2 linked regions of the Longibacter salinarum genome follow. The protein of the gene in region 2 binds, or shares a complex with, the protein of the main gene of each other region. Links are inferred from orthologs where the notes say so. Each region holds a gene or a part of one and is shown on either strand. Other genes may lie near its edges. The genes, in order: dnaB and dnaG.

Region 1 (10,870 bases), on a different replicon or contig from region 2:
CGTCGTTCTACCAAACGTCTGGATCCGTTTGTTTGATGGTCGAATCGTGAAATCGGCCGCGGAGAGGAGGAACTTCCGCCTTTCTGCGGCTTCTTCATAAACATTTTCCCGTTTGTAATCCTTCAAAGAGACTGTCCACGTAACGGTCGTGATCATGTTTTTCGCGCCGTTCGGGACAAGAACCTCCACACGACGCAAGCGGCAATTTCCTAGAAGACGAAGGCGTATCCATGGCCCGCAAAGATGATTTGACCGGCAAGGGACCGGTGACGGGAAACAACGTTTCCAAGTCGAATAACAAGACGAAGCGGCGTTTCCAGCGCAATCTCCAGAAGAAGCGGTTCTACATCCCGTCGCAGGATCGCTGGATCACCCTGAAGGTGTCGGCCAAGACGCTGAAGACGATCAACAAGAAGGGGATTGAAGCAGTGCTGAAAGAAGCTCGCGCCCAGGGCATCAACGTGTAAACGTTGGCTCCTTGACGTCAACGATGGCGTCACGCGACCGCTGCCTCACCTCGCGTCGTTTTGAACACTGAAGACTGAAGAATCATGGCTAAAGGCAACCGCATCCAGGTTATCCTCGAGTGCACGGAAGCTCCGGGCACGTCGCGGTACCACACGACCAAGAACCGTCGGAATACCTCCGATCGGCTCGAACTGAAGAAATACAACCCGGTCCTCCGGAAGCACACCGTCCACCGGGAGAAGAAGTAGCGACCCAAGATGAGGGGCGCGCGACTCGTCCACAGGGCGTCGCACGTCGCCGAACGGGCGCATAATCTCCGAACTACGCGATCAGGCAGGCAGAGTCATGGCTAAGACGAAAGGAAAGAAAGGTGCGGCTTCGCGGAAGATGGCGAAGATTATTGTCGCACAGAAAAAAGATAACGGGCACTACAGCTTTAAGCAGAAGGTGGTGCCGCTCGACAACGTGCAGGACGAACTGAAAGCTGCGAAGAACTAAGCATCGTCGTAGCGAGTTCAGGTAAGTCCCTGCAGAAAGGGCGGAAGTGTTGACGCTGGCTCCCATTACACTGGGGGCCTATCTACGGGAGACCATCCCAGCAGCACTTCCTTACACCGATCGGGGCGTGGCGCAGTCCGGTTAGCGCACCTGCTTTGGGAGCAGGGGGTCGCCGGTTCGAATCCGGCCGCCCCGACCATTCGAGAACGATGTAGCCGGTCTCCCGGCACAACACGGTTCTCCGAGCAAAAGTGAACGCCTCTTCCGGTGAACCGGTCGAGGCGTTTTTCTGCGTTAGGGCGGATGAGAATCCAGCTCTACGGAAGCTCGGTTTTCTTCATGCAGCCATCTGTGAGATTGCGGACCCGGTGCGCGAGGTGCTCCGGCGTATCTGCACGAACGATGTCCTGCCATCCATGCCGGCTGGCGATAAACTGCGGTTGATCCGGGATGCGAACCGCGACGAGGACCCAGTTCGGGGTATGACCGACAGGGTCAGAATGGCGGCCTTCGTATGCCTCAATAGCGCCGTGAAGCGACTCTTTTTCCGTACGGCTCCATTGCCCCTCGTACCGAATAAGCGGGTCGACGTCATCGCCGAGGGAGGCACACTGAGATGCTGAATCGTTTGAGGACGGCATAGAAGGCGATGGAGAGAGAGGGCCAGGCACCGTGGAGGGAAAAGATGATGCCCCGGGATCGCGGTCACCACCGGGTCATCACGGAACCGTTTGTGGCGTGTACCCCCACATGGGGTCGGACGCTGGATTTTCCATCCCGCAACCGAGTCTGCGGTAAATTTCGAGAAATACGTGTTGAGACAGTGGTGTGATTGGCCGGCTTCGTTGTATTGTACGGAACCGTGCCGCGACTCCTTTCTCCGCCTGACCTCGTGGATCTCTCCTCTGACGTATTCATCACGCTCTGCCCGCACTGCAATCTGCCGTACGCGCTGCCGCACGATTGCTGTGCCCGTTGCGGCCACCCGATGGCCTGCGAGGACAAGGCGTGCCGCTCGCAGCTCCCGATGGACGTACGGCCCTCCGCCGTCGCCCTGGCGGACTGGCTCCGCCCTGAGCCCGAAACCGTCGCGCTCGACCTGAACGAGCTCGCCGATCTCGAGCAGCCCGTGTAGGCACGTGACGGAGGCATTCGTTAACAGAAACGCCTCGAACCTCCCGCCGCGTGCTTGAGTTTAGAGTTTGATGACGCAGCGTCCCGTCAAGGACGTTGACCCCACCCGCGCCCGTAGCTCAGTTGGATAGAGCAGCGGACTTCTAATCCGCAGGCCGCAGGTTCGAATCCTGCCGGGCGCGCCACCTTCAACTCTCCGCCTTCCTCCGTGGCATGGGGGCAGCGTTCGTCTAGTCCAGATCGTCTGGGCGTGGCATTTTCTGTTTACGCTTCAGTTTGCATGTCTTCCCCGGTTGCATTCTGAGATGCCCCACGAAAACGTCCTGATTAGTGCACATGCCTGGGAAGAGGGTGACATCTCGCATCGAAGTGTAGCTGAATCAAGAACCCCCAGCATGACAACCTAGCGTCGAGGCTCTATCACACTGTGACGGATACTAGGTTGATGTTATTCATGCGGTGCGTCTAATTAAGTATTCTACCAGTATACCTTCCTGACGCGTGCCTGTGATGCACCAGCGGATTCTTGGATCTGCCCCACGTACTTTCCCCTTCTTTCTCGTATGAGTGTTGACATGGCGAATGCGACTCATGCTGGAATATCTGACAGGGGAATGCGGGAGAGATCGATTTCGCACGTCCGATTCAGTGGTCGACTGTACTTCGTAGCGCTGCTCGTGGCGGTGCTGAGCGGATGTGGATACAACGTCGATCTTCTGGTAGACGACGATGAGACCCCTGTCGGTCCCGATGCCGTCGTCACCTTCGTCGGTATCACCAATCCATCTAGCTACCGGCGTGCGCCTTACATCTTCGAACTACGTCTACCTGAGGGTACTCTTGAGAAGCGAGGCAAGGTAGGTCCTGTATACTATGGTGCACACGCGGCGCCGCGGTATATCCCGAGCAGTGTGCCTCTTGAGCGCCTTCCGTCGTTCACGCGGCGAGACAGTATGTTTGCTCAGCCCTCTCGTGCTGAAGGACAACTTTTGGTGTACGGTTTATGGGGGGGAGTGAGCGTCTCTCCGGACGGAGAGGTCGCTGTGACGGGACGACGAAACCAGGACTTCTACAATGACTCAACGCTTGTCGTACTCGCAGCATCGCTGCAAGACACGCTCCGAGTGGAGGCGTTCGAAGGCCGGGTGCTGGAACATAACTTCTCGCCCGGCGGCTCTCGTCTCGTCGTCGACTGGGTACAGGGTCACCGTATGGAGAAAGAGCGACGCCTGAGTGTGTTCTCCCTTCATCCATGGCAGCGGATTCACGACCTCAGTTGGCCAACGTACGCGGACCGTCCGCTCATCTTCGAGCCCCTGGTGCCATGGGATTCAACAGGAAATGCGCTACTGGGAACGTACAGCACGCCGTGGAGAGGCAATAAAGATCCCGGTCGCCGCGGTGTCGCACGCGTCAGACTCCGCGATGGCGCTGTGCAGTCCATGTTCGAACGGGACACCGATGAGTGTCCCATCCGTTTTGCGCGCGTCGTCGATCAGCGATACGTATTGTACCGCTGTCGAGTTAAAGGTTCATCGGGGTGGTTCAGGTACGAACTGTACCTTCGCGATCGAAAGAGAGGCACTGATGTCGCTCTGGTCAAACGACTGTCGACTGGCTTTGATGTCTTCGCCGTCAAGGATTCGATGTCCTCCGATGCCTCAGATGACTCCCAGAAGTAAAATCCGACTTCGATGTTCTTCACACCCGAACCGGTATGCAAGACGATGGCACTGGCATGCAGATGATCCTAGCACAGCACGACATGTCCTTCGGGGTGGTGTTGACCCTCGTTTTGCTTCTCTCAGGGTGCATCTGGCGCCTCGGCGTAAATGGGAAGCACTACACGCATCAGAGTCAGCCGGGCGTAATCGACACGTCTGTGCTTCGGCTGGATGGGTACTACACGCATCTGGACACCACGTGGTCTGAACGGCTTGCACAGCCTCTGATTTTATGGAAAGACGGGACTGCTGCTCATTCTGGAATCAGTGGTGAAAGACGTGTCGTCTATGGGTCGCCACATGCTACACCCTTCGAATCTCCGTCCGAAGTACACAAGATCGATCATTTCGAACACAGCCTTTTGGATAAAACGGGTGAGCGAGATTCACCGATCAACCTGCTATGGGGCGGATTTCGGGTTTTTGATGATTCGATCTCAATTCAGACGATGAGGTTGTATGCAGGCGCAAACATTGTCTTTCAGAAATTTATGAACGATCCATGGACGTACGTCGGTCACATTCCGAATGACACCACGATCGTGATCACCGAACTCATCCGGCCCAATTACTTTGCGGGACGGAGCCGCGAGCCGATCGACCCGCCCAGGGTGTTTCGATTTCAACCGCTCCCACCCGGTGTAAAGCCATCATCGGACAACTGGACTCAGTTCCACGAGAATTTGCAGTGAGGTGACGTCGTACCTCATAAATATGTCTCTCCATCCGAATCCGCAGGTTCGAATCCTGCCGGGCCCGCCGTTAAACACTCTTGTTGTCGGCCCTTTCTGCCTCTTCCAGCGGTAGGGCAGCCTGCGCTTCTTTCAGTTCGACTGGAGGGACCGATTTTTTTGATTAGCCCGGCGAACACGCAGCGATCCGTCGGACTCGGCAGCCGGGTTGAATTCGTGACTCGGGCCGTCGATGTTTAGCCATCGCTCTGTTTCTGTCGCCCGGGGTTCTCTTCCCCTTCGCCCACGCGTCCGTGTTCATGTCTGGCCATCTCAACGTCTCCGTCTCGCTTGCATTCATCAGTGTAGTTATTTTCGCTGTGATTGCGGTGCCCGGTGCGCGGGCACAGGTAGACGGCATGACCATCGAGCCGAAGACGGATCGACCTGGTGCGGACTACCGCTCGATCGAGATGAATGGCCCGCCCGAGCAGTGTGCGCGGCGATGCGCAGATGAGCCTCAGTGTGCTGCGTTTACGTACGTAGAGCCTGGCGTGCAGGGGGAGAAGGCCCGGTGTTGGCTGAAGACGCGCGTCCCGGATGCCCAGCCCAACGCCCGAACGGTTTCCGGAGTGAAGCAGGCGCGCAGCTGGCCGGACAACTGGGCGCAGCCGACATTTACCACACGGGACACCGTACTGGCGGATCTGCTGGTGCGCGTCGGCGACATCGACAATCTCGGGTTCGGGTGGCCGTGGGGCTTTACGCCGTTCTCGGGGCGCTCGACGCCACCGCACGCGTACCCGTTCGAGCCGGAGGAAAGCGACCCCGCCGGAACGGATCGCATTATGATCGGCACGGGCTACGATGGCTCGCCGCCGGAAGGGCAGGACGGCTACTCGCAGGTGGCAGAGCCCGCTGAAGCCATTGAGATGACGACGGACCTGAGTGGCATTGAAGTGGAAACCGTGGCGCTGCAGCTCTTTCTCGACGACTTTCAGGCCCCGCGTTTTGGGTCGACGTATCAGGTGACGCTCGACGGGGAACGGTATCCGGTGATGGAAGAAGTGCTGAACGCGCTCAATCAAACCGGCCCGATCGGGAAGCTCGTCACCGTCGAAATCCTTCCCGGTTACCATGATCTTCTGGAGGATGGCCGTCTCTCGCTGCGAATCGACGATCCGACGACGGGAGCGGGAGATGGCTTCGCGATCGACTTCGTCCAGGTGCTCGTCAACCCCGACACGTTTCCCTCGACGGGAACGCTGCGCGGCCGTGTAACACACGCGAAAACTGGAGCCCCGCTGCCGGGCGTCCTCGTGTCCTCCGCACTGGACGCAGTCGAAACGGACCAAGACGGACGATACCACCTTCCCGACGTGCCGGCGGGCCTCGTGGTGGCGCGGGCCGCGAAACCTGGATTTTCCTCTACGTCGGAGCCGGTCGACCTCAAAGCGGGCACGGAGGTGACCGTCGATTTGCAACTCGCTCCACAGAGCGAAACGTCTCAGATCGAAGAAAACCTGAACGCCGAGGGCCGCGTCCGACTGCGCAACATTCTGTTCGACACGGGTTCGGCGACGATCCAGGCTGAATCCGAGCCGACCCTGCAGGCTGTGCAGCGGGTTATGCAGAACCGATCCGACACGCGATTCGTCATAGAGGGCCACACCGACAGCGAGGGTGGCGCTGAATCCAACCGTTTGCTCTCTCAGAAACGCGCGGAAGCCGTCAAGCGCTGGCTCACCGAGCACGGAATCGAGGCCGATCGGCTGGACACAGCCGGCTACGGCGAGACGCGCCCGGTCGCAAGCAACCAGACGGACGCCGGTCGCCGCCTCAACCGCCGCGTGGAAATCGCTGTTGCGGAGTAGCCCTGCTCTGTCGAGCACAAATGTGTTTTCGCTGCTTGGTGTCGTCCACGTTTCCAATGTCGACCTTTCCTGACCCGTACCATTCTCTCTATGCCGCACCCCGATTCCACCGACCGCTCCGCGCTCGTGCTCTTTTCCGGCGGGCAGGACTCTACGACGTGCCTGTTCTGGGCGCTCGACCGATTCGCGTCGGTCCACGCGCTCGGGTTTCACTACGGGCAGAAGCACGCGGTCGAGACGGAGCAGGCGCGCAAGATTGCGGTAAAGGCGGATGTCCCGTTTGAGATCATCGACATGGAGGGCACGCTCTCCGGCTCGGCGCTGACGGAGCACGAGAAGGACATGAGCGCCGCGCACGAGCGGAATGAGGACCTGCCCGCGAGCTTCGTCCCGGGGCGCAATGCGCTCTTTCTCAGCACGGCCGCGAGCTACGCGTACAACCGCGGCATCCATGACCTTGTCGGCGGGATGTGCCAGACGGACTACAGCGGCTACCCGGACTGCCGCCGCGTCTTCATCGACTCGATGCAGACGAGCCTATCGCTGGCCATGGATGAAGACCTGCGCATCCACACGCCGCTGATGTACCTCACGAAGGCGGAGACGTGGAAGCTTGCGGCAGACCTTGTGACGGTCGCGGGATGCGATGTACTGGAGACCGTCCGCGTGATGAGCCACACGGATTACAACGGCGATCGCTCCGAACTCCACGAGTGGGGCTACGGACAACTCGACAACCCGGCGTCTAAGCTTCGCGCGAAAGGCTACCGGGAGGCGAAGGAGAAGGGATGGGTGTAAAACCGGGGGAGCATTGATCGGAAACGATTTCCACGGTTTGTTCGAGCGATGCTCTTCGAAAATAGAGTGGATGTAGGGAGCGCGGTCGGAACCGTCCAGAGGGGCATGCATTCCTAGATATCGCACGAGCGGAGCGGCGACCCCCGCCCCGTTCCGTCCCCAGAAGGTGACGTGGCCGAGGGGTTAGGCAGAGGCCTGCAAAGCCTCGTACGGCGGTTCGAATCCGCCCGTCACCTCAGACTTACGGCAATAACGAAACGCGCCCCGGAAGCTACTTCCGACGGGCGCGTTTTTCGTTTGGGTGGCGTACACGTATATTGAGTGTGTTGCAACGAACGGCTTCACCCTCGGACTGTCGCTTCAAGCTCGTTTACAATTTCTCATGTCGCCTCCGACGCTGACCATTGACCGTGTACGAGAGGTGGTCGTCCCGGCGCTTCGTCCCTTTGCGTCCCGCATTTCGCTGTACGGGTCCGTCGCCCGGGAGGAGCACGATGCGAACAGTGATGTCGATGTACTTGTCGATTTGCGTCCCGCGTCGGAGCGCCCCGCTCTCGGGTTGAAGTGGTTCGAACTTGAGCAAGAATTATCGGAGACGCTCGGAGCTCGCGTGGAGCTCGTGACCGAACGCTCTGTCAGCCCCCACATCCGCCCATATCTAGAAAAAGATCGGGTTGTGCTCTATGAAGACAGATCGAGTGTATGTGGAGCACATCATGGACGCAATCCACCAGATTGAAGAGTACACTCGCGGTGTGGACCGGCAAACCTTTGAAGAGAATCGGATGCTCCAGGATGCGACGGTTCGGCAGATCGAAATCATTGGAGAGGCAAGCCGTCAGCTATCGGAGTCTTTTCGTAGACGTGTAAGTGAGGTACCGTGGCGTGCTGTTATCGGAATGCGTAACCGTCTCGCTCATGATTACCTCAACATAGATCTGGAAGTTGTCCAGAATGACGTTCCCTTGCTGAAAGATCGGCTTTCTGGAAAGGGTTGATTTAGGGAAGCCCCGAACGACGTACGCGCCCCGGAAGCTACTTCCGACGGGCGCGTTTTTTATTTGTACCACTTCGCATTTCGCATTTCGCACTTCGCATTTCGAATTAGAACGGCGCGTCGTCCTCGAAGCTGTTGCCGCCGCCGTCCTGGCCGTTGTAGCCGTCTCCTCCGCCGTAATCGTCTCCTCCGCCGAAGCCGCCCTGGTCGTTGTCGTTGTAGCGGGAGGTGAGGTTCTCGAACAGCGCGTACCGGTCGATGAAGGCCAGTTCGACCGTGCCGATCGGACCGTTGCGCTGTTTCCCGATGATGAGCTCGGCGATTCCTTCGGTGGAGTTGCCGTTCTCGTCCACCGTGATGCCGTAGCGCTCGGCACGGTAGATGAACGACACGACGTCGGCATCCTGCTCGATCGATCCGGACTCGCGAAGGTCCGAAAGCTGCGGGCGCTTGTCGCCGCCGCGGTTCTCGACGCTACGGTTGAGCTGCGACAGCGCGATGACCGGCAGGCTCAACTCTTTCGCCAGCCCCTTCAGCGACCGTGAGATGTGGGCGATCTCCTGTTCACGGTTGGCGCCGCTGCGAACAGCACCGGAGGCCTGCATCAGCTGCAGATAGTCAACCACGACAAGGCCGATGTCGTGCTCCGCCTTCAGGCGCCGGCACTTTGCGCGGAGCTCGAGCACGCTGAGTCCGGGCGTGTCGTCGATAAAGATGTTGGCTTCGCTCAGCTTACCGGCCGCGCGGGCGAGTCGCTGCCAGTCGTCATCTTTCATGCGACCCGTTCGCGCACGCTGCGCATCGACGCGGGCCTCGGACGTGAGGAGACGCTGAGCCAACTGCTGCGCGCCCATCTCCAGCGAGAAAATCGCCACGCCGGCCGGGTTTGTCGGGTGCATCGCGGCGTTCATCGCGGCGGCAAGGCTGAACGCCGTCTTACCCATCGAGGGCCGCGCCGCGATGATGATGAGATCGGACGGTTGCCATCCACTCGTCATGTCGTCGAGCTTCGTAAAGCCGCTCGGGACGCCCGTGATGCCGCCCTTCTGCCCGTGAATGGACTCCAGCCGCTCGAGCGTGTCTTTCACCACGTCGTTGAGCGGAGACGCCGCCTTCCGGAGCTGCGTGTCGGAGATGGAGAAGATCTCGCTCTCGGCCTGGTCGAGCAGTTCGAAGGCATCGGCGCCGGACTCGTAGGCCTGGCCGACGAGGGTCGTCATTTTCTCAATCATCTTGCGGAGCAGCGATTTCTCCGCGATGATCCGGGCGTGGTACTCGACGTTCGCTGCCGAGGCCACCTGCGTCGTCAGCTCCGTCAGGTAATAGGCTCCGCCGATTTCCTCGAGAGCGTCGCGACGTTTCAGTTCCTCCGTCAGCGTGACGAGGTCAACCGGGTTGCCCCGCTCGAAGAGGTTGAGGATCGACTCGTAGATTTTCTGGTGCTTGCTGCTGTAGAACGCCTCGGGCGGAAGCACCTCAATCGCCTTCGGAATGGCCTCGCGCTCGATCAGCATCGCGCCGAGGACGGACATTTCCACGTCCGTGGCCTGCGGTGGCACCCGTCCCGACTTTTTGTGCACAGCATCGGCCTGCTGACGCCGCCGATCGCTCTGCCGTCCCCGCATCTTGTCGAGCGGGTACGACGGGCGCGACGTGTCGTCGATGTTCATGCGCGGGGATTTGGACTGATCGCCGGAGTCGGCCATGGCGAAAACGGGCAGAGGAATTTGGGAGCGCTCGGGAGGGGCCGTCTGATGTGGAAAACGAGGTGTGCCGGTCGCCGGAGACGGATGGGGCGGCCAGCAGGTCAGGCGCCGTCAGGACGTGCCGGTGAGTTCATCGTAGCGCGTCCGAACTAGCTTGACGTCCTCCCACGTGGGACGCTTCCAGTTCGAGTTGCGGAGCAGGGCGGCCGGGTGGTACGTCGCATAGAGCGGGATGCCGTAGAAGTCATGTTCTTTCTCGCGAAGCGAACCGAGAGATGACCTCCGGTCAAGCATTGTGTTGGTTGCCACTTTGCCCACACACAAGATAATCGCAGGCTGGATGAGTGCAATCTGTTTATAGAGAATCGGGATATGGGCTTCGACTTCCTCGGCGAGCGGATCCCGGTTATTCGGCGGACGGCTCTTCAGGATATTGGCGATGTAGACGTCCTGTCGGTCAAATTCGATCGCCTGCAGGATTTTGTCGAGAAGCTTGCCCGCACGGCCGACAAACGGCTCTCCCTGCTCGTCTTCGTTTGCGCCGGGAGCCTCCCCAATGATCAAAAGGTCGGCGTTCGGGTCGCCCACGCCGAAGACGGGGTTCTTGCGGTCCTCGTCGATCGGAACGAGTGTGTTCTCTGCAACCCATTTCTCCAGTTCCGCCAGCGAGTCGATATCCTTGTACGGCGCGTCGTCAGGAATGAGCGCTTCGATCCGTTCGCTCGGGGGGCGGGACGGGTCTTCGGTGGGATCGACTTCGTTGCCGAACAGGTCCTGGTTGGGCATGGAGGCGTCGTTGGAGGAAGAAGTGGAAGAAAGGGCGTCCCCGGCGGAGGCATCGGACGCGGTGGACGGAGCCGGCAGGTCGTCGGCGTCTACGCTGGATGCATCGTCCGTGGCTGCCTCACCCGGCTGCGAGTACGTGTTTGACGGAGAAGACTCGTTCACCGTGGGAGCGTCATCCTCGGTAGCCGAAGCATCCTCGTCCGTATCGGTCGGC
Region 2 (10,947 bases):
ACCATTTACGGCGACGTGGAGGTCGAGGTGGAGGGTGCGCTGACCCACAGTCAGAAACGTGGTGCTGCGAACCATCTCATCCAGATCGAACACGACTCCCGGCTTTACGACGCTCTTCGCACCCAACGCACGTCTGTAAATACAAGGCATCTACAGGCGATCGCAACTGTGGGCGAGGGATTTCGCATAACGGCAACCGCACCCGATGGTACCATCGAGGCCATCGAACATGAAAACGGCAGGATTCTTGGCTTACAGTTTCATCCCGAGCGAATGCGGGAGACGATGATGCCTCTCTTCCGTATGTTCGTGGAACAGGCCCGCACCGCCCGAGCCGCCTCACCCGCCTAACCGCGCCGCCTCGTTCCACCTCGCCCGACCGACGTAACAGGCCCTACGCTGCGACCGTGTCCCCGACGGTCTCCACGCGTTTAACACCGTGCTCTCTCCCAGCATCGCGGCCTGCTCCATACCGCCTTGCTGCCCCCTTCGCACGAACGCCGCCGACTGACTCATGTCTCACTCCCAGCCCCCGTCTCCATCTTCGCACCATGCTGAGCCGCGGCACGTCGTCGCGGCTACCATCGTTCTCTTGGCCGGCATCGGTATCGGACTCACCGTGTCCGGCCACCTGACCACGATGGCGAAAGAAGTCATGGGCACCTTCCGTGTGCCGGTCTCCGTCTCGTCGCCGGACACCACGTCTTCGTTCGTCCCGTCCCGGCTCTTCACGCTGCGCGACCTGCCAACGCATCCGGACGCCGTGCACAGCGAGTATTTCTCTCCCGAGCTCTACGCGAGCGCTGGAGCGACGCCGACCGACCGGCGTGGCGAACTGCACCAGGACTTCCAGGCCCTCCTCGACCTCTATCATAAGCGGCAAAGAGTGGATGACAACTTTACGATCCGCGTCGCCCGTGATGACACCCACGAACTTCTGGAAGTCTACGTTCTGAAAGAAGACCGACGGCGCTACAACAATGGCGCGGACGTCGAGTGGCCTACGATCGATGCGAAGCGGCGCGTTCACACTCGCCGGCTCGTGGACAAATGGGAAGAGCGCGGCGTCCCGCGGGAAGAGATCACGGTGAAGTGGGGGCGCTCCAACCAGATCGACGAAGCACACGAGCGCGACCGGCCCTTTCTCGCCTACGAGCTTCGCCTGACGAACTATCTCGGCCTTAGCCTGCTTCCAACCGAGATTGGTACCGTGGAGACGTTCAACCAGGACGACCTCCGGTCCCACGTCGGTGCGCGCAGCCGATACCAGATGATGCCCTTTATCCTGCGTCGTAGCGGAGTGCACCAATACAGTCTGCGGACGGAGGAGAGTTCGTGGGTGGAGGTCAGCGAAGACCTGCATCCCCTCCTCACGATGGAGCCCGCCTTCCGCCTACTCCGAGGCTATGTGAACGCGGTCGGCCATGAGATTCCCGGTATCTCCGCGTACCATACCGGTCCGGGCAACATCTACAAGCTCTATCGAAAGTTCTTCACTCAATCCGGAGCCTTCGACACCGGGTCCACGGTGATGGACGCCTACATGTGGGCCATTACCGACGGCTTCGAGACCGTCAGCGAGAACTCCACCTTCGGCCCCTACTCTCGCGGATACGTTGCATCGGCGTACGGATCGCTGCGCGCAATCGACGACCGCCCGATTGACCTCTCCAATACGGTCCGTGCAGAGCGCGTCCAGCTTGAACCGGGCGAGACACTAATGCTGGCTGACATCCTGCGAGTGCTGGACGGCTCGACATCGGCCCTCAACTGGAGCATGGTCGCCGACCGGCCAAGCACATACGAACGCTTCCGCGGACTCAACCCTCACCTGGACCTTCCCGAAACGGACGACGGCGAACTCACGCCTTCTGCGAATGTCCGCTTCGTGTCGAGCGTCGACGGAAAAGCCGTTCGGTTCTTCCTCCCCACCGGCGGATCGAAAGCGCTCGAAGATGCGGGAATCACCGCGCTGGACAGTCGAGCCACCTTCCGGTTCGATGATGACACCTACCGTCTTCCATCTGATGAGCAGCGCACTGCCTGGGATCGTCGCTACGATAGCCTGGTCGACGACATCAAGCGGTTCGGATTTACCAAAGAGAATCGCGAGCGCCTCCTTACGATCTACGATGCGTTCGAACGCCTCGCGGAGACGAACCCAACGCATTACCGGCAGACGCAGCTCGACGTGATTCAGACGCATCGCCGGATCTGGCTATCGAATCCGTGGGAGACACTGTCCGATGCCGCGACTCTCGCGACCGGCAAGATGCGCATGCGCCCGCAACCGCCGGAGACGCTGGACACGCATCCGCTCGACGATTACACCCGGTCGCTCGACTCGAAATAACCTGAAGCACCGCGGGTCCGGCCCAAAGCGAGCGACGTAGCATCCGGGCCACGCTCTACATTTTAGCAGACATAGAACCGCCGGCGACAGGGATCGAGTCCCATCGCCGGCGGTTATGCGTTCGTTCGAACCGTTGGGTACACGCCCGTTCCGCTTAACGATTCCGGGCGGCCGCCATCAGCTGCTCCTGATACCCCAGCTCACCCTCATCCGGCACGCGCTGAACGTACCGACCGTCGGACTGCAATTCCCAGGCGGTGCGAGGATCGTTCATAGCACGTTTGAGAGTATGAATGACCCGCTGCCGCTGCGTCTCGTCGGTGATCGGGACCGCTGCTTCGACGCGGTCGTCCAGCCGGCTTCGCTGCCAGTCGGCACTGCCGATGTAAACGGCAGGGTCGCCGTTGTTGTGGAAGTAGAACGCACGGTCGTGCTCCAGAAACCGACCAACGATGCTCACGACCCGAATGGAGTCGCTGTAGCCATCGAGCCCCGGACGAAGGCGACAGTGACTACGAATCGCAAGGTCAATCTGGACGCCCGCCTGCGAGGCACGGTAAAGCTCACTGATAATCTTCGAATCGCCGAGTTCATTGATCTTCACCATGATGTGCCCGTTGCCGTGCTCCTCTTGGTGCCGCACCTCACGACGGATCATCTCCAAAAAGTGGTCGCGCATCTCCTGGGGCGCAACCACAACCTCTCGATACGACTGCTCCGGTGCGTAGCCCGTGAGGTAGTGAAAGAGATTCGTAAAGTCGTACCCGATGTTTCGATCGCAGGTCAGTAGCCCATAATCGGTGTACTGCCGCGCCGTCTGCGTATTGTAATTGCCGGTGGAGGCGTGGACGTACGTCCGGAGTCCATCGTCCTCGCGCCGGACGACGACAGCGGCCTGCGCGTGCGTCTTCAACCCGACGAGGCCATAGGCGACGTGCACGCCGGCGTCCTCCAGCTTGCGCCCCCAGGCAATGTTCTTCTCCTCGTCGAATCGCGCCTTGACCTCGACGAGCACCGCGACCTGTTTGCCACTTTCAGCCGCGTCGATCAGCGCATCCACGATGGGCGAGTCCTCGGACGTGCGGTACAGCGTCTGCTTGATCGCCAGAACCTGAGGATCTGCCGCAGCCTCCTCGATAAACCGCTGGACGCTCTCTTCGAACGAGTCGTACGGATGATGAACGAGCAGGTCGTTGTCGCGGATCACGGAGAAAATGTCGCCTGATTCGCGCCCCACGCCTCGACGGAGTCGTGGTGGCGTCAGCGGCGTCCACTTTGAAAATCGAAGATCCTTTCGGTATCGATCGTCCGGAACGTGGAGATCGGCCAGGACCCGCACGTCCGTGAAGTCGATCACCCTTTCGGCGACATAGACATCCTCCGGCCCGATGGAGAGCTTCTCCATCAGAAAGGACCGAACGGATTCCGGCATGTCGCGGTCTACCTCCAGGCGGACGACGGGCGCAAAGCGCCGTTCGCGGAGACGCTCAGAAATCATTTCAATGAGGTCATCGGCCTCCTCCTCGTCACGCCGGACGTCGGCGTTCCGCGTCACCCTGAACGCGTAGACGCCTTCCACCGTCATCCCACGAAACAGCTCGTTGACGTGATGCGCGATCACTTGCTCGATCGGCACAAAGTGGAGCGGTTCGTCGAGGGAGAGCCAACGAGCGCGACTCGTGGGTACCTTGACACGCGCGAAGTGTTGTGTACCGCGGTCCGGGTGCCGCAGCAAGACGGCGAGCGACAGGCTCATGTTGGAAATGAATGGGAACGGCCGCCCCGGGTCGACGGCAAGCGGCGTAAGAATCGGAAAGATATTTTTCCTGAAGTACGCCGCAAGTTTTTGTTTTTGCGCATCTCCGAGGTCCGCGTAATCCCGGATGCGGAGCCCGATCTCTTCTTCCATTGCCGGCTCGAGCTGATCCCACGTATGCCCGAGCGCACTGTACATCGGCCGTACGGCCCGAACGATGTGCGCAAGCTGCTCTTCCGGGGTCCGGCCATCCGGCGAAAGTGTCGTCACGCCGGCGGCCGCCTGCCGCTTCAGACCACCGATCCGCTTCCGAATGAACCCATCCAGGTTTTGCGCCGTAATGCTGAGAAATCGCAGACGCTCCAGCAAGGGCGTTCTGTCATCCCGCGCCATCTGCAGAACGCGCCAGTTAAAGTCGAGCCAGCTTAGCTCTCGATTGAAGAAAAGGCTCGGATGATCAACGTCTGCCTCTTCCGGCACCCGTTGCGGCTGAACGGCCCGAGCCAGAGGACTTTCGGACGTGACGAACGGCCGACACGGCTCATGCATGGCTGTTTTGCGCGCGTTCTCCACCCTCTCATTCGCAGAAAGGCCTGCGTCATCGTCCGTTAGACTCGTCGACTCCACGGCGGTAACAACATCGGCGCTGCCGTCGCGCTGGTCCGTTTCCAACTCCGATCCATCTGATTCGGGTGATGAAGTCTCGCGTGGATTTGTGGAGCCGGCAGGACGTAGATCGGAAGGTGAATCTTCCGGGGCGGGCGGGTCCAGCGAATGATCAGAATCAGAAGCCATGGAAGACAACGTCGAGTGTCGAAGACATGCGAGGGTTCGGGGCTGTCCCGAGAAAAAACGACCAGACTCGTCGCCAGGTCCGACTAAACACTCCGATAATGCGCTGCTGGGATGCTGGCGCGTCCGTAGGACATCCTACTCCCAGTCTAAAAACTCCCGCCTCCGAATTTGCTTGCGAAGGTCGTAGAGTTGCATCATCTCTTTCTGGAGCTCGCCGACATTTCCGGTTGCGGATCGAGAAGCTTCAAACATTTTCTCCTTGGTCCGAGTGATCGCCTCATCCACACGATCGAGTTTGAGCAGCGTCATGGCGCTCGCGCCCGCTTCGTACGGCTCCTGATTGAACCTCGGAACGGAAATATTCTGACGCTGACGCCAGTTTTCCGAGGGCGTGTATTTGTCAACCATAACAGATGCGGCGAGGCTCTGCAATTCAGCGCCGAATTCGCCGTCCGTGATCCGGGTCGGCTTTACAGCATCATCGCTGTACATATCGATGAACACTTCCACCATATCGCGCGCCGGGCCTTCCGTAAACTCACCCAGCGACATGTTGCCGAGGATGAATTCGACCATCGGCGTCCCGCTATCGAGCATCAGACGGAGCAGAACCTTCTCTTCCGGGAGCGGCGGTCTGCGTTGCGATGCGGAGCGCGCTTCTTGAGCACCTTCTCCTGCATCTTCATTCCCGTCGGATTCGTCGCCCTGGTAGTCGGCGTCGGTGTGAGGAGGCGGGGCATCATTGCTGGAGCTGGCATTGGCGGTCGAACCTGATGACCCATCGCGGGCATCGGGCGGAGCCACGGGGCGCCCCTGGGGCTCGTTCACGGACGCTCCCCCCGAGCTGTTGTCGCGCTGCTGCCGTCGCTGTTTCCGCCGTGCGCGTCGCTGATCTTGTCGTTTGACCTTCTCTACCTCTTCCTCCAACATCCGGAAAAGGTCTGAATCCGGTACATTCAGGACATCGCTTGTTCGCCGCACGTACTCACGACGCAGATTCCGATCTGGAATCTGAGCGACGGCGTTCACGATTTCACGCTGCACCTCCACGCGGTCTTCCGGCGTGTCGAAACGGCCTTCTCTGCGGGCACGGCGATACGCAAACTCTGGCAAGTCCTGCCGGTGCTCTTCGATGTAGGCAGCGAACGTCTGTGCATCTTCGGCACGAACGAAAGAGTCCGGATCTTCGCCATTGGGAAGCTCGACCGCGTAGGCGCCAAGCCCGTTCTGGAGAACGAGGTTCATCGCGCGGACGGCGGCTCGGGATCCGGCCTCGTCGGCATCGTACAGGAGGACGATGCGTTTGGCGTATCGATCGAGCGTCTGCACCTGGCCGTCCGTGAGAGACGTCCCGCTGGATGCAACGACGTTTTCGACCCCCGCCTGGTAAAGGGAGATAACGTCCGTGTAGCCTTCCACCAGAAGCACTTCTTCTTCACTCCGAATGGCCTGCTTAGCCTGCCGGAGACCGTACAGGACGCGGCTCTTGTCGTAGACCTCCGTCTCCGGAGAGTTGATGTATTTGGGCTGATCGGCGTCGGCATCCAGAATACGGCCACCAAAGCCGAGCACCTTCCCCACGTGCGAGAGGATCGGAAAAATCACGCGCCCACGGTAGCGATCGTAATAGCCGCTGCCGTCATTTCGCTCGATAATGAGACCGGCGCGTTGAAGAATCTCTTCGTCAATTTGCTCCTCCTTCGCAGCCTTGAGTAGGCCGTCCCACCGATCGGGTGCCCAGCCAAGACCAAATCGGGCAATCGTCCGGTCTTGAAACCCGCGGTCGTGCAGGTACTCCATCGCCTCGTATCCGCCGTTCGTGTCCGTTAACTGGTTGTAAAACCACCGGGCGGCCCACCGAAGCGCGTGGAAAATCGCTTCCTTCTCGCTCGCCGCTTCCGGATTGATCTCGTCATCCGGCAGCGGAACGCCGAACCGCTCGGCGAGCATGCGTACACTTTCGAGAAACCCAACGCCTTCGATTTCCTGGACGAACTTGAAGACGTCTCCGCCACGCTGACAACCGAAGCAGTAGTAGAGATTCTTCTCCGGATCGACGCTGAACGAAGGCGTGTTCTCATCGTGAAACGGGCACAACCCCTTGAAGCGGGATCCGCTCCGCTTCAGGTTGACGTAATCGTTGATTACATCGACCACATCCGCGACATCGCGAACTTCCTCAAGTTTGTGATCCGGGATCGCCATGGATGCACGATTTCTGGGCGCAGCACGTCTCCTCAGATAGGGTTATGTGTACGACGTGTGCGCGCCGCAGATCCTCTCTACGCGCTAACCGAGAGTAGCAGTTGACAAGCCGGCTGGCTGCCGAGACAGCACCTGGATAATCCGTCGTTCAGCTCGCCCGACGCGCTGGCGCTGTAACTAGGGCTACGCGCGAATCCCGTTCGGAGCAACAGGGGCGTCCGGGACGACGACAGCAACCTTATCGTCTTCCACGGGGGGAACCGGTGGCTTGTACGAGCACTGGCAGGACGAGAATCCGATGGCAAAGATAATCGCGAGGGCGGCAGCGATACGTTTCATAGGGATCGCGGGAAACAGGGGAAAATACATTCAGCGTTCTAAACAGAGCGGTCACAGGATAGATGCACGAACCCGGTGACGCAAGACCGGATCGCGACGGGGCACAGCCTACAGGGCGGTTTCGCAGCATTTTCTGGATTGACGCCGAATCAGACACTGAGATCCTCGCCAGTTAGACAAACGAAAGTTCGCGTGATGCCCTGTGTCCATCCAGCCATTCAAATCCATGCGACGACCGTCTGATTCCTGCCGTGGCCCGTGTATCCCGTCGTAAAGCAGGACGGGGCGACCTCCGCGTGGAAGTCGCCCCATCGTGCAGGCTCTCAAGCGTCAATCAACGTTGCTCACTGATTTAGGACGTCGCGGGCCATTCCCACCACGTTCTCTGGTGTGAAGCCAAATTTCTCCATGTTGATGCTGCCAGGAGCAGACGAGCCGAAGCGGTTGATTCCGATAGACCGTCCTTCCGGCCCGACGAATCGCTCCCAGCCGTAGGTCACACCAGCCTCGATCGATACGCGTGCCGTCACCTCCGGCGGCAGCACCTTGTTCCGGTATGCCTCATCCTGCTGGTCGAACAGCTCGAACGAGGGCATGCTGATGACCCGAACGTTGATCCCGTCCTTGCGCAGCGTATCGGCGGCGGCAACGGCGTGCTGGACCTCGCTACCGCTCCCCATGAGGATGATGTCGGGGGTACCGTCGTCGTCGGAGAGGATATATCCGCCCCGATGAACGCCTTCTGCCGGCCCCATAACCGACCGGTCGAATGTAGGCACGGTCTGCCGCGTCAGGGCGAAGGCCGTCGGTCCATCCGTGTTGCGGAGCGCGGCGACCCATGCCTGCGCGGTCTCCGCCGCATCGGCCGGGCGGAATAGCGTCACGTTCGGAATTGCGCGAAGCGCCGCCAGGTGCTCGATCGGCTGGTGCGTCGGGCCGTCCTCGCCGAGCCCGATGCTGTCGTGTGTGAACACGTAGATGACGGGCTGCTCCATCAGCGCGCTGAGACGCAACGAAGGCCGCAGATAATCGCTGAAGATCAGGAAGGTGGCGACGTACGGGCGAACCCCTCCGTGCAAGGCCATCCCGTTCGCGGCGGCGGCCATGGCATGCTCACGAACACCAAAGCGGAAGTACTGCCCTCCCGGGTTGTCCTTTTGAAAGTCTGTTCGGCCGTCGACCTCGGTCTTGTTCGACCCACTGAGGTCGGCAGACCCGCCAATGAGCATGTCCCCAACGACCGGGACGAGTGCAGACAGCGTTTTCCCGCTTGCCTTGCGCGTCGCGAGTTCGTCGCCTGCCTCGAAGTCCGGCAGAGCATCGTCGAGGTCATCGGGCAGCTCCCCGGCCATCCACGAATCAAATCGATCCGCAGCCTCCGGGCTTTCCACGCGGAACTGCTGGTAGCGGCCGTTCCATTCGGCCTGGAGCGCAGCGCCCTGGTCGATGGACTCCCGCATGTGCTCAAGCACGTCGTCCGGAATGTAGAACGACTCGTCCTCCTCCCAGCCGAGATTCTCCTTCGTCAGCTCGACCTCATCCGCTCCGAGCGGGGAGCCATGGGCGGCGGCGGTATTCTGCTGGTTCGGACTTCCGTATCCGATGTGCGTCTTGACTTCGATCAGCGACGGTCGATCCGTTTCCGCTTTGGCTTCGATAATGGCCCGGTCGATTGCTTCCAGGTCATTTCCATCCTCCACCGTGATGACGTGCCAGTCGTACGCTTCGAACCGCTGCTGGACATCCTCAGTGAACGCGAGGTCCGTTGAGCCATCGATGGAAATCTCGTTGTCGTCGTACAGATAGATCAGCTTGCCGAGCCCCAGGTGTCCGGCGAGCGATGCGGCTTCGGACGCCACGCCTTCCATCAGGTCGCCATCACTGACGATGCCGTACGTATAGTGGTCGATGAGTTCATCATTTGCTCCGGGCTCATCGTTGAAGTGCGCGGCCAGGTATCGCTCAGCAATAGCCATTCCGACTCCATTTCCGAAGCCCTGCCCAAGGGGGCCGGTGGTCGTTTCGACACCGGGCGTGTGGTGTACTTCGGGATGCCCGGGCGTCAGGCTGTCCCACTGGCGAAAGTTCTTGATTTCCTCCAGCGAAAGATCATACCCCGTCAGGTGCAGCAGCGCGTACAGTAGCATCGAGCCATGGCCCGCGCTGAGGACGAAGCGGTCACGGTCAACCCAGTGCGGATCGGTTGGGTTGTGACGTAGGTGACGGCTCCAGAGCACGTAGGCCATCGGGGCTGCACCCATCGGCATACCGGGGTGGCCGCTGTTGGCCTTTTCCACCGCATCCACAGCCAGGAAGCGGATGGTGTTAATGGTGCGCTCGTCGAGGTCAGTCGGCTGAATCAGGTCCAGCGTGGATGCGTCAGGCATGTGGCAGAAGCGGAAACGAAAGGCGGGAGATCACGGATTCGCTCGAACGGCAGTCGCGGCATCGCCGATCGGCGTAAAACATTTCGGTACAGCAGGAGGAAAGCTGCCAAATGCGGATAGCGGGACTACGATCCGCGTCCGCATACAGCAATAAAGGAATTCGCGAACCTCCGATACAGCGCGTTTCCAAAAAATACAATCAAATGGGGATGAAGGCGCTACTCCACCTGCCCCGGCAGGCCGTCCATCGACAATCTCGTCTCTCCCCTCGCTACTCGAATTCATGAGAGCCCATGACCCTCGACTCAGCCAAAGTGATCGCTCAGTCCTTCTCCAACGCACGCCCATGCCCCCATCGACACAGAGCACTCAGACCGAACGAGATATGCTCGCTGGGTCCGTATCATTCGCCGGTAGACAAAGCCGCTTTTCCTCCCAGCAAGGATGTCGTCCTGCCCGGCTCTCCTCCCCCGGTCGACAACGCGTCGTATGCCGCGTAATCAGCCCCGACGAGCACGATCGCCAGCGCGACGAGGTAAATCACGAAGGCGGTTTCCCGCTTAAAGGTGCGATCAGACAGCGACTGCGAGCTCATGATCGCGCTGGGTGTACGCGGCGAGATGAGCGTGGACGCGAGAGCGAAAAGCAGGCTAATGCCCGTCATGACCGACATCACGGCAGCAATCGCACCGGCACCACCTGACGCGATTGATGATGCGATGACGTAGTAGGTCGTAACGCCTGCGGCCATCGATATCACACCGAGCCGTACCAGAGCGACCCAGCGCCCAAGCGGCGGTGCAAGGTAGGCGACAACGAAAAAGGCTATGCTCGTTCCCGCAATTGCAGCAAGAAGGCCCGTCATCACTGAAACGACAGGCATTCCCGCAACAACCGGCAATCCACCGTGAACCATGCGTCCACAGGATGCCAGGTCTCCAGGTACGAGCATCAACCCGAGGCATCCGTTGGGAAACCCGACGGCCATCTGCAGTCCGAGATGCATGATAACCACGATCCCGGCCAACGACGACACGACGATTGTCCGCTCCATAACGGGGCGGTACGCGGATACATACAGAAGTAATGCGCGAAAGGACATGCAGACTGGA

Evidence for each region.
Region 1: the proteins of dnaG (region 2) and dnaB are in contact, whole or in part, in a crystal structure (PDB 2R6A), measured with the Geobacillus stearothermophilus proteins. The link is inferred for Longibacter salinarum from one-to-one orthologs. Residues at the interface, in WP_049624496.1 of Geobacillus stearothermophilus: Lys456, Leu457, Leu458, Pro459, Ala460, Asn463, Ala464, Leu467, Leu535, Leu536, Ile537, Ala538, Gln544, Glu545, Asp548, Tyr549, His552; in WP_033016901.1 of Geobacillus stearothermophilus: Ser13, Glu15, Ala16, Gln18, Glu91, Leu92, Asp94, Ala95, Val96, Pro97, Thr98, Ala99, Ala100, Asn101, Tyr104, Tyr105, Ile108.

What each region holds. Positions count from the first base shown.
Region 1 is NZ_PDEQ01000007.1:63,790-74,659, reverse strand. Bases 7,572-10,488 are described here. They hold dnaB (replicative DNA helicase), read right to left. Parts: upstream 9,871-10,488; coding sequence 8,272-9,870; downstream 7,572-8,271. Other genes in these bases: CRI94_RS13625 (uracil-DNA glycosylase), read right to left, coding at 9,982-10,488; CRI94_RS13635 (HepT-like ribonuclease domain-containing protein), read left to right, coding at 7,851-8,165; CRI94_RS18165 (nucleotidyltransferase family protein), read left to right, coding at 7,572-7,906. Also shown: rpmB (50S ribosomal protein L28), read left to right, coding at 231-467; rpmG (50S ribosomal protein L33), read left to right, coding at 552-716; CRI94_RS13685 (DUF4295 family protein), read left to right, coding at 814-966; CRI94_RS13675 (hypothetical protein), read right to left, coding at 1,284-1,607; CRI94_RS17520 (hypothetical protein), read left to right, coding at 1,859-2,101; CRI94_RS13665 (hypothetical protein), read left to right, coding at 2,664-3,782; CRI94_RS13660 (hypothetical protein), read left to right, coding at 3,839-4,516; CRI94_RS13655 (OmpA family protein), read left to right, coding at 4,816-6,369; 7-cyano-7-deazaguanine synthase QueC, read left to right, coding at 6,460-7,167; more of CRI94_RS18165, read left to right, coding at 7,550-7,571; more of CRI94_RS13625, read right to left, coding at 10,489-10,870. UniProt on the Escherichia coli protein: The main replicative DNA helicase, it participates in initiation and elongation during chromosome replication. Travels ahead of the DNA replisome, separating dsDNA into templates for DNA synthesis.
Region 2 is NZ_PDEQ01000006.1:295,434-306,380, reverse strand. The notes cover bases 4,575-7,568. They hold dnaG (DNA primase), read right to left. Parts: upstream 7,110-7,568; coding sequence 5,040-7,109; downstream 4,575-5,039. Other genes in these bases: CRI94_RS17730 (hypothetical protein), read right to left, coding at 7,293-7,448; ppk1 (polyphosphate kinase 1), read right to left, coding at 4,575-4,904. In the rest of the region: CRI94_RS12965 (gamma-glutamyl-gamma-aminobutyrate hydrolase family protein), read left to right, coding at 1-351; CRI94_RS12960 (hypothetical protein), read left to right, coding at 515-2,353; more of ppk1, read right to left, coding at 2,508-4,574; tkt (transketolase), read right to left, coding at 7,793-9,835; CRI94_RS12935 (hypothetical protein), read right to left, coding at 10,239-10,937. UniProt on the Escherichia coli protein: RNA polymerase that catalyzes the synthesis of short RNA molecules used as primers for DNA polymerase during DNA replication.